Regions from separate parts of the Streptomyces sp. RPA4-2 genome, predicted to be linked through region 2. Evidence: predicted binding sites of a transcription regulator. Region 2 holds the regulator's gene; the other holds the start of a gene.
What was found. The regulator HspR, encoded in region 2, represses chaperone genes until heat shock. The targets are predictions, from matches to a motif close to TTGAGNNNNNNNNNCTCAA.
Positions count from the first base shown of each region.

Region 1: a site for HspR is predicted at 1,770-1,788, ahead of lon (endopeptidase La). Genes of this name have one in related genera too.

Region 1 is NZ_CP050975.2:6,062,611-6,067,028, forward strand. It holds gene HEP85_RS26690 (spermidine synthase) at 1-496, opposite strand, end outside; gene HEP85_RS26695 (rhomboid-like protein) at 683-1,627, shown strand; gene lon (endopeptidase La) at 1,811-4,234, shown strand.
Region 2 is NZ_CP050975.2:4,966,716-4,971,133, reverse strand. It holds gene HEP85_RS21735 (substrate-binding domain-containing protein) at 1-740, opposite strand, end outside; gene HEP85_RS21730 (heat shock protein transcriptional repressor HspR) at 1,565-2,011, opposite strand; gene dnaJ (molecular chaperone DnaJ) at 2,016-3,203, opposite strand; gene grpE (nucleotide exchange factor GrpE) at 3,237-3,899, opposite strand; gene dnaK (molecular chaperone DnaK) at 3,896-4,418, opposite strand, start outside.

The sequences.
Region 1 (4,418 bases), 1.1 Mb from region 2:
CGGCCGGTCCGTACAGGCTGTCGTTGTCCTCCGTGACGGTCCAGTCGGGGCCGTTGTCGATGTCCAGGCAGAGCGCGTCGTACGTGGCGGATGTCTCACGTAGGTGAGTGGACAGATCGGCCTCCACGATCTCGGTGCGCGGATCGGCGAACGCCCGCGCGGAGAGCCCGGCCAGCGGACCGTCACGGTGCCAGTCGACGATGGCCCGCTCGCGTTCGACGACGCTGATGCGCCCCCAGCGCCGGTCCGCCGCCGCGTGGGCGAGCGAGAACCCGACGCCGAGTCCGCCGATCAGGAGGTCCGGCTCCGGGCGTCCGTCGAGGGCGTCGTACGCGGCGTCGACGAGCAGCCGCTCCGAGCGGCCGTCCGAGGTGTCCATCAGGAAGCATCCGTTGGCGATGATCTGCAGCAGTGCGCCGTGGCGCCGCAACACGACCTCGCCGTACGGGCCTTCCCTGCGGTCGATGACTACGGGGGTGTCGTACGGAGCCGTCATGGCTCCCATCCTGGCAGTCCGCCCGGACGCGCGGCGGGAACGATCCCCGGGCGCGGGGTCCTCCCTACATATGGACCGCATACGCGGATGCGGGCTTGCTGTGAATCCCCCCGCGGGTGGCGTCGGTCATAGACAGTGGCGCGTGGGACACCCAAGGGTGGGTGGGGACGGAAGGAGCCCTCCACCTTGGACCGGAGCACGACCGCGGCGGCCACCACCTCCCCGTCGGACGCCACGCCCGAGAACGCGGAAGCCGGCACGTCCGTGCTGGACGGCATGCCGCGACAGCGCGGCGACGCGGTCACGGAGACATCCGCACCCCGCCCGCCCGCCTCTCGCGCCCGCACCCGTGCCCTCGCCCGCGCCCGGACAAGCGCGCTGCGGCCCTGGCGGCTGCTCCCCACCCCCACCGGCACGCCCTTCACCTTCGGGTACGCGGCGGTCCTCGCCGTCGTGTCGGTGACCGCGGACCACGCGGCCCCCTCCCTCGTCCACGCCCTCCAGCAGGGCTCCAGCACGGACGTGGCGCACCTCGCGCGCCATCCGGTGCTGGTGCTGCTGGCCAGCGCGCTGTGGATCGCGGGCGGGGTCGCGTCGATGTACGCGGCCGGGTTCGTGCTCGTACTGACCGCGCTGGAGCGGCGCATAGGCGGACTGCGGGCGGCGGGTGTCTTCCTGCTCGGCCATGTCGTGGCCACGCTGGCCACCGAGGTGCCCGTCGGCCTGTCGGTGCTGGCCGGACACCTTCCCGGCAGTTCCCTGCACCGTCTCGACTACGGCATCAGCTTCGGTGTCGCCGCGAGCGTCGGTGCCCTCGCCGGGCTGCTGACGCCGTGGCTGCGCTGGCCGCTGCTGATCGGCTTCGCGGGGGTGCTGGCCGGCGACCTGATCGCGTTCCGGGACCCGATGACCGACTGGGGACACCTGCTGTCCCTGGCGGTCGGGGTCTCGACCTGGCCGCTGATACGGCGCCGGCACCGGGCCGGCGCGGACGGGCGCGGGGGCCGCGACACGGCCGACCCCGCCGTCCGGGCCGCCCAGGCGCCCGGCACCCTCGCCGCCCAGGACCTGACCGTCGCCCCCAGGAGCCCCGCGGGAACAGGGCGCGGCGCGCGGGGGTTCTTGCGGTAAGCCCCGGCCGGGAGCACTCCCGGCCGCCCCATCGGCGCGTCGAGGACCGCGCTGACCTGTGCGGATTCCCGTAGCCCCGGGGGTGGCCGAGTGATCGCTCAGAGCGAACAGGCCCGGGGGAACAATCGGGGGCTCACGTGCATTGAGTCGATGTAGCTCAACTTGACTGCCGGAGGGAAGATCATGGCTTCGACGTCCACATCGCTCACCCTGCCCGTGCTGCCGCTCGACGACGAGGTCGTGCTGCCCGGGATGGTGGTTCCGCTGGACCTGAACGACGCCGATGTGCGTGCCGCGGTGGAGGCTGCCCAGGCCGCCGCGCGGTCGGAGCCCGGCAAGCCGCGGGTGCTGCTGGTGCCACGCATCGACGGGGCGTACCCGAGCACCGGTGTGCTCGGCACCGTCGAGCAGGTCGGCCGGCTGGCCGACGGCGACCCGGGCGCGCTGATCCGCGGCCGTGGACGCGTGAAGATCGGTGCCGGGACGACCGGTCCCGGTGCCGCACTGTGGGTCGAGGGCACCCAGGTCGACGAGACCGTGCCCGACCCGTTGCCCGGTCATGTCACCGAACTGGTCAAGGAGTACAAGGCCCTCGCCACCAGCTGGCTGCGCAAGCGCGCCGCCTGGCAGGTCGTGGACCGCGTACAGGCCATCGACGACGTGTCCGCGCTCGCCGACAACTCCGGTTACTCCCCGTTCCTGAGCACCGAGCAGAAGGTCACGCTGCTGGAGACCGCCGACCCGGTGGCCCGGCTGAAGCTCGCCACCGAGCAGCTGCGTGAGCACCTCGCCGAGCAGGACGTCGCCGAGTCCATCGCCAAGGACGTCCAGGAGGGCGTCGACAAGCAGCAGCGCGAGTTCCTGCTGCGGCGCCAGCTGGAAGCGGTCCGCAAGGAGCTGCGCGAGCTGAACGGCGACGCCAAGGAGGGCGAGGAGTCGGACGACTACCGGACCCGCGTCGAGGCCGCCGACCTTCCCGAGAAGGTCCGCGAGGCCGCCCTCAAGGAGGTCGACAAGCTGGAGCGGTCCAGTGACCAGTCGCCCGAGGGCTCCTGGATCCGCACCTGGCTCGACACGGTGCTGGAACTGCCGTGGAACGAACGGACCGACGACACCGGCGCGTACGACATCCAGGGCGCCAAGGCCGTCCTGGACGCCGAGCACGCCGGACTCGACGACGTGAAGGAACGCATCACCGAGTACCTCGCCGTGCGCAAGCGGCGTTCCGAGCGCGGGCTCGGCGTGGTCGGCGGGCGGCGCGGCGGTGCCGTGCTCGCGCTGGTCGGACCGCCCGGCGTCGGCAAGACCTCGCTCGGCGAGTCCGTCGCGCACGCGATGGGCCGGAAGTTCGTCCGGGTCGCCCTCGGCGGCGTCCGGGACGAGGCCGAGATCCGCGGCCACCGGCGTACCTACGTCGGCGCCCTGCCCGGCCGTATCGTCCGCGCCATCAAGGAGGCCGGGTCCATGAACCCGGTGGTCCTGCTGGACGAGATCGACAAGGTGGGCTCCGACTTCCGGGGCGACCCGGCCGCGGCCCTGCTGGAGGTCCTCGACCCCGCGCAGAACCACACCTTCCGGGACCACTACCTGGAGGTCGAGCTCGACCTGAGCGACGTGGTGTTCCTGGCGACGGCCAACGTGCTCGAAGCCATCCCGGAGGCCCTGCTCGACCGTATGGAGCTGGTCAGGCTCGACGGGTACACCGAGGACGAGAAGGTCGTCATCGCCCGTGACCACCTGCTGCAGCGGCAGCTGGAGCGGGCGGGTCTGGCGAAGGACGAGGTCACGCTCGACGAGAGCGCGCTGCGCAAGCTCGCCGGGGAGTACACCCGGGAAGCGGGCGTCCGCAACCTGGAGCGGGCCGTCGCCCGGCTGCTCCGCAAGATCGCGGCGCAGCATGAACTCGGCGAGCGGGAGCTGCCGTTCACGGTGACCGACGCCGATCTGCGCGGGTTGCTCGGACGGCCGCACCACGTGCCCGAGTCGGCCCAGGACCCGGCCGAGCGCCGTACCGCGGTGCCCGGTGTCGCCACCGGTCTGGCCGTCACGGGCGCGGGCGGTGACGTCCTCTACGTGGAGGCGTCGCTCGCCGACCCGGAGACGGGCGCGGCGGGTCTGACCCTGACCGGTCAGCTGGGTGACGTGATGAAGGAGTCGGCGCAGATCGCGCTGAGCTTCCTGCGGTCGCACGGAGCCGAGCTGGAACTGCCGGTCGGCGATCTGAAGGACCGGGGCGTGCACATCCACTTCCCGGCGGGCGCCGTCCCCAAGGACGGTCCGAGCGCGGGCGTGACCATGACGACGGCCCTCGCGTCGCTGCTCAGCGGGCGGCCGGTCCGTACGGACGTGGCGATGACCGGTGAGGTCTCGCTGACCGGCCGGGTGCTGCCGATCGGCGGCGTCAAGCAGAAGCTGCTGGCCGCCCACCGGGCCGGGGTGACGACGGTCGTGATCCCGAAGCGCAACGAGCCCGACCTGGACGACGTCCCCGCGGAGGTCCTGGAGAAGCTCGACGTGCACGCCGTGACGGACGTCCGGCAGGTGCTGGAGCTGGCGCTGACCCCGGCGACCAGCGGTGCGACCCCGGAGGTGCCGGTGGCGGCGTGACGGACGCCGCCGGTCCGTCCGGACGGGGAAGGCCCGGGCCCGTGAGGGAGCCCGGGCGTTCCCCTGTCCGGGCGCTCATCCGTTGGCGAGCGCCTGCGGCCGGTCGTGCGCGCTGCTCTGGGTCCTGCCGTAGCAGGCGCCGCCGTACGGGTTCCACTCGATGTCGAGCACGCCCGAGGCCTTC
Region 2 (4,418 bases):
ACCGGCGGCACGTTGCTGACACCCATGGTCTTCATGGCGTCGATGACCGCGCCCGCGATGCCGTCGTTGGCGGAGTAGACACCGGCGATGTTGTTGACGCCGACGGCCGAGATCGCCTCCAGCATGTTGGACTTGGCGTTGGCCGGGTCCCAGTCCTTGGTGTCGTACCTCCGCGCGATCTCGACCTTGCCGTCGAGCACGGACATGGCGCCCGCCTTGAACTGCGCCGCGTTCGGGTCGGTGAGCGAGCCGTTCATCATCACGATCTGCTTCGTGGCGGCGTTGGTGCCCAGCGCCTTCAGCAGTTCCTTGGCCTGCACCTCGCCGACGAGTTCGTTGTCGAAGGAGATGTACGCGTCGATCGGACCCTGCGCCAGGCGGTCGTAGGCGATGACGGGGATACCCGCGGCCTTGGCCTTGCGCACACCGCCCGCGATGGCCTTGGAGTCGACCGCGTCCACGAGGAGGACGTCGACCTTTTCGTCCACCATCTGCTGGAGCTGGGTGTTCTGCTTGCTCGCGCTCTGCTCGGCGTTGGCGTAGACCACCGAGCCCTTGCCGTTGGTGAGCTTTTTGACCTGCTCCTCGATGATCGGGTGATCGAACTTCTCGTAACGCGTGTTCCCCTTCTCGGGCAGAAGGAGACCCACCTTGATGTCGTCGCCCTTGGTCGGGCTCGCCTTGGAGTCGCTGCCGCCGATCCCGTCCACGACCCCGCAGCCGGCGAGTGAGACGGCCATCGCGGACGAGGCCAAGGCTATGGCCGTACGACGAAGCCGGGTGTTACGAGTGTTCACATCAGGTGCCTTCCGGGCGAGGTAGCTGCATTGCGACCCAGGTGGCTGAAAGCCAACGCGGCGATCACCTCAGCGTCAAGGAGTAACCACTTAACGAGATGGCAACAGCGTTCTGTGTTCCCCAAGTGAACACGATGGGAAGAGCGTGCACCTCCACTTCCACGTAACACCTGCGGCGCGCGTCGTTCCCACACACCCCGTCAGGGCCGGACAACCCCCGCCCCCGACCTGGAGACTTGAAGTTGGCCGAGTATCACCGCAGCTCCGGACGGGCGAGCGCGAGCCCGGCCCGACACGACGGGACGGCCCGCACCAGGACCGCAGTGATCTGCGTCACTCATGAACCCGGCTGTCGCACGCATCGCACAACTCCGGCCGCAATGACCGTTTATGTCTCGCCCACCCGCAAACGGCAGTGCACGTGAACGTCACTTTGTGGGGCACACCGAAGAAAACGGACCGCGGCGTCCGGGGTGCGGACTTGGCCGATTCGGCCCCCTCTCGGCGAACACCCGCGCGACCGGCCTCCGGCGGGACGTGACCACCGCCCGGAGACAGGCCGTCGGCCGCACCGTTCCCGCCGGCAAACACCTTCGCGTCGATCGCGCCGCACGGGCCCCCTCCCGCGGATGTCGGGCTCCCCCGCGCCTCCGCGGACAACTCGCCCGCCCGGCAGGCCACTTCGCGGGACGTGCGCGACCCCCGGCCGCGGACACACGAAGGGGCCGGGAGGTGATCCACCTCCCGGCCCCTTCGACGAACTGGAACTACTCCGGCGACCGCTTCGGCCGCCACACCACCAGCGCGCTCGTCTGCTGGACCTCCTGGTACGGGACCAGGTCCCGCCGGTAGGAGGCGTGCACGGCGGCCTCACGCTGCTGCATGGCCGCCGCCGCGCCGTCCAGGGCCGACTCCAGTTCCACGACACGGGACTGGAGCGCGGCGACCTGGTTCTCCAGCTCGATGATGCGTTTGATGCCGGCCAGGTTGATGCCCTCGTCCTGCGACAACTGCTGGACGGTGCGCAGCAGTTCGATGTCGCGGGCCGAGTAGCGCCGGCCACGCCCGGGCGTGCGGTCAGGTGAGACCAGGCCGAGGCGGTCGTACTGGCGCAGGGTCTGCGGGTGCAGGCCGGAGAGCTGGGCCGCCACCGAGATGACGTAGACCGGGGTCTCCTCGGTCAGTTCATAGGGGTTTCGACGACGGCCGTCCATCTGCTCATGCTCCCTTCGCGGCCTGGAACAGCTCCGCACGCGGGTCCTCGTCCGCGGTTGCCTCGCGATACGCCTCCAGGGCGTCACGCGCCTTGCCCGACACGTCCGTGGGGACCGCGACCTCGACGGTGACGAGAAGGTCGCCGCGGGTGCCGTCCTTGCGGACCGCGCCCTTGCCGCGGGCCCGCATCGTACGGCCGTTGGGCGTGCCCGGGGGCAGTTTCAGGGTGACCGGGGGGCCGCCCAGGGTCGGTACCCGCACCTCGCCGCCGAGGGCCGCCTCCGCGAAGGTGACGGGCACGGCGACGGTGAGGTTGTCGCCCTTGCGGCCGAAGACCGGGTGGGCGTCCACATGGACCGTGACGTACAGGTCGCCGGCCGGGCCGCCCCGTTCGCCGGGCCCGCCCTTGCCGCGCAGCCGGATCCGCTGCGAGTCGGTGACGCCCGCCGGGATGCGGACCTGCATCGTGCGGGACGACTTGGCGCGACCGCTGCCCGAGCACTCCATGCAGGGGTGCTCGGCGATCAGACCGCGGCCCTTGCAGTCCGGGCAGGGGTCCGTCAGCGAGAACCCGCCACCGGAGCCCCGCGCCACCTGGCCGGTGCCGACACAGGTCGGGCACACACGCGGTGTGCCGTTCTTGTCGCCGGTTCCCGAACAGGCCTTGCAGGGAGCCTGGGACGTCATCCGCAGCGGGACCGTCGCGCCGTCCACCGCCTCGGTGAAGCTCAGCGTCACCTCGGTGTCGATGTCCTGGCCGCGCCGGGGCTGGGTCCGGGTGCCGGTGCCCGCGCCGCCGCGGTTGAACAGGCCCCCGAAGACGTCGCCTATGCCGCCGCCGAAGCCGCCGGCCCCGCCGCCCGCTCCGCCCTGGGCGCCGCCTCCGAAGAGGTCGCCCAGGTCGAAGTTGAAGTTGCCGCCGCCCGCTCCGGGCCCCGGACGGAAGCCGCCGTTGCCGAAGAGGGCGCGTGCCTCGTCGTACTCCTTGCGCTTCTTGGCGTCCCCGAGGATGTCGTTCGCCTCGGAGATCTCCTTGAAGCGCTCCTCGGCCTTGGCGTTGCCCTTGTTGGCGTCCGGGTGGAACTCGCGGGCGAGCTTCCGGTACGCCTTCTTGATCTCGGCCTCGGTGGCGTCCTTGGGGACGCCGAGGACCTTGTAGTAGTCCTTCTCGATGAAGTCCTTGGTGCTCATCCCCGACGTCCCTCCTTCCTCATCGTGTCAACGTCAGCCCTCGTCCGGGCCACCGTTCTCCTTGTCCTCGGCCGCCTCAGCCGTCGTGTCGTCGGACTTGACGGACTGTGCGCCGGGCTGCGGCTCGGCGACCGCCACCCGCGCGGGGCGGATGGTGCGCTCGCCGAAGCGATACCCGGGCTGGAGAATCGCCACGCACGTCGTCTCCGTGACGTCCGGCGCGTACGAGTGCATCAGGGCCTCGTGGATCATCGGGTCGAAGGGCTCGCCCTCCTTGCCGAACTGCTGAAGCCCCATCTTCGCCGCGACGGTCTCCAGCGACTCGGCCACCGACTTGAAACCGCCGACCAGTTCACCGTGTTCCCGCGCGCGGCCGATGTCGTCGAGGACGGGCAGGAGCTCGGTCAGGAGGCTCGAGATGGCGAGCTCCTTGACCGCGATCCGGTCCCGCTCGACCCGGCGGCGGTAGTTCTGGTACTCGGCCTGGAGCCGCTGGAGGTCCGCGGTGCGCTCACCGAGCGCCGTACGTACCTGGTCCAGCTGGGCCGTCAGACCGGCGGTCTGTGCTGCGGCTGATGCGTCCCCGGCCGGGGACGCCCCCTCCGCGGAGGGGGCGTCCTTCGGCTCGGCGTCGTCAGGGGTGGCGCCGGAGGGGACGTCAGGCTTCTCTTCGAAACCCGGGGTCTCCTCCGTCACGCGGCACCGTCCTTGCGGTCCTCGTCGACGATCTCGGCGTCCACGACGTCGTCGTCGGCCCTGGCGTCGGCACCGGCGGCACCCTCGGCGCCACCGCCGGCCTGCGCGGCCTGGGCGTCGGCGTACATGGCCTGGCCCAGCTTCTGCGAGACGGCGGCGACCTTCTCGGTGGCCGTACGGATCTCGGCGGTGTCCTCGCCCTTGAGCGCGGCCTTCAGCTCCTCGACGGACGCCTCGACCTCGGTCTTGACGTCACCGGGGACCTTGTCCTCGTTGTCCTTGAGGAACTTCTCCGTCTGGTAGACGAGCTGCTCGCCCTGGTTGCGGGTCTCGGCGGCCTCGCGGCGGGCGTGGTCCTCCTCCGCGTACTTCTCGGCCTCTTCGCGCATCCGGTTGACCTCGTCCTTCGGCAGCGAGGAGCCGCCGGTGACGGTCATCTTCTGCTCCTTGCCCGTGCCCAGGTCCTTCGCGGTCACGTGCATGATGCCGTTGGCGTCGATGTCGAAGGCGACCTCGATC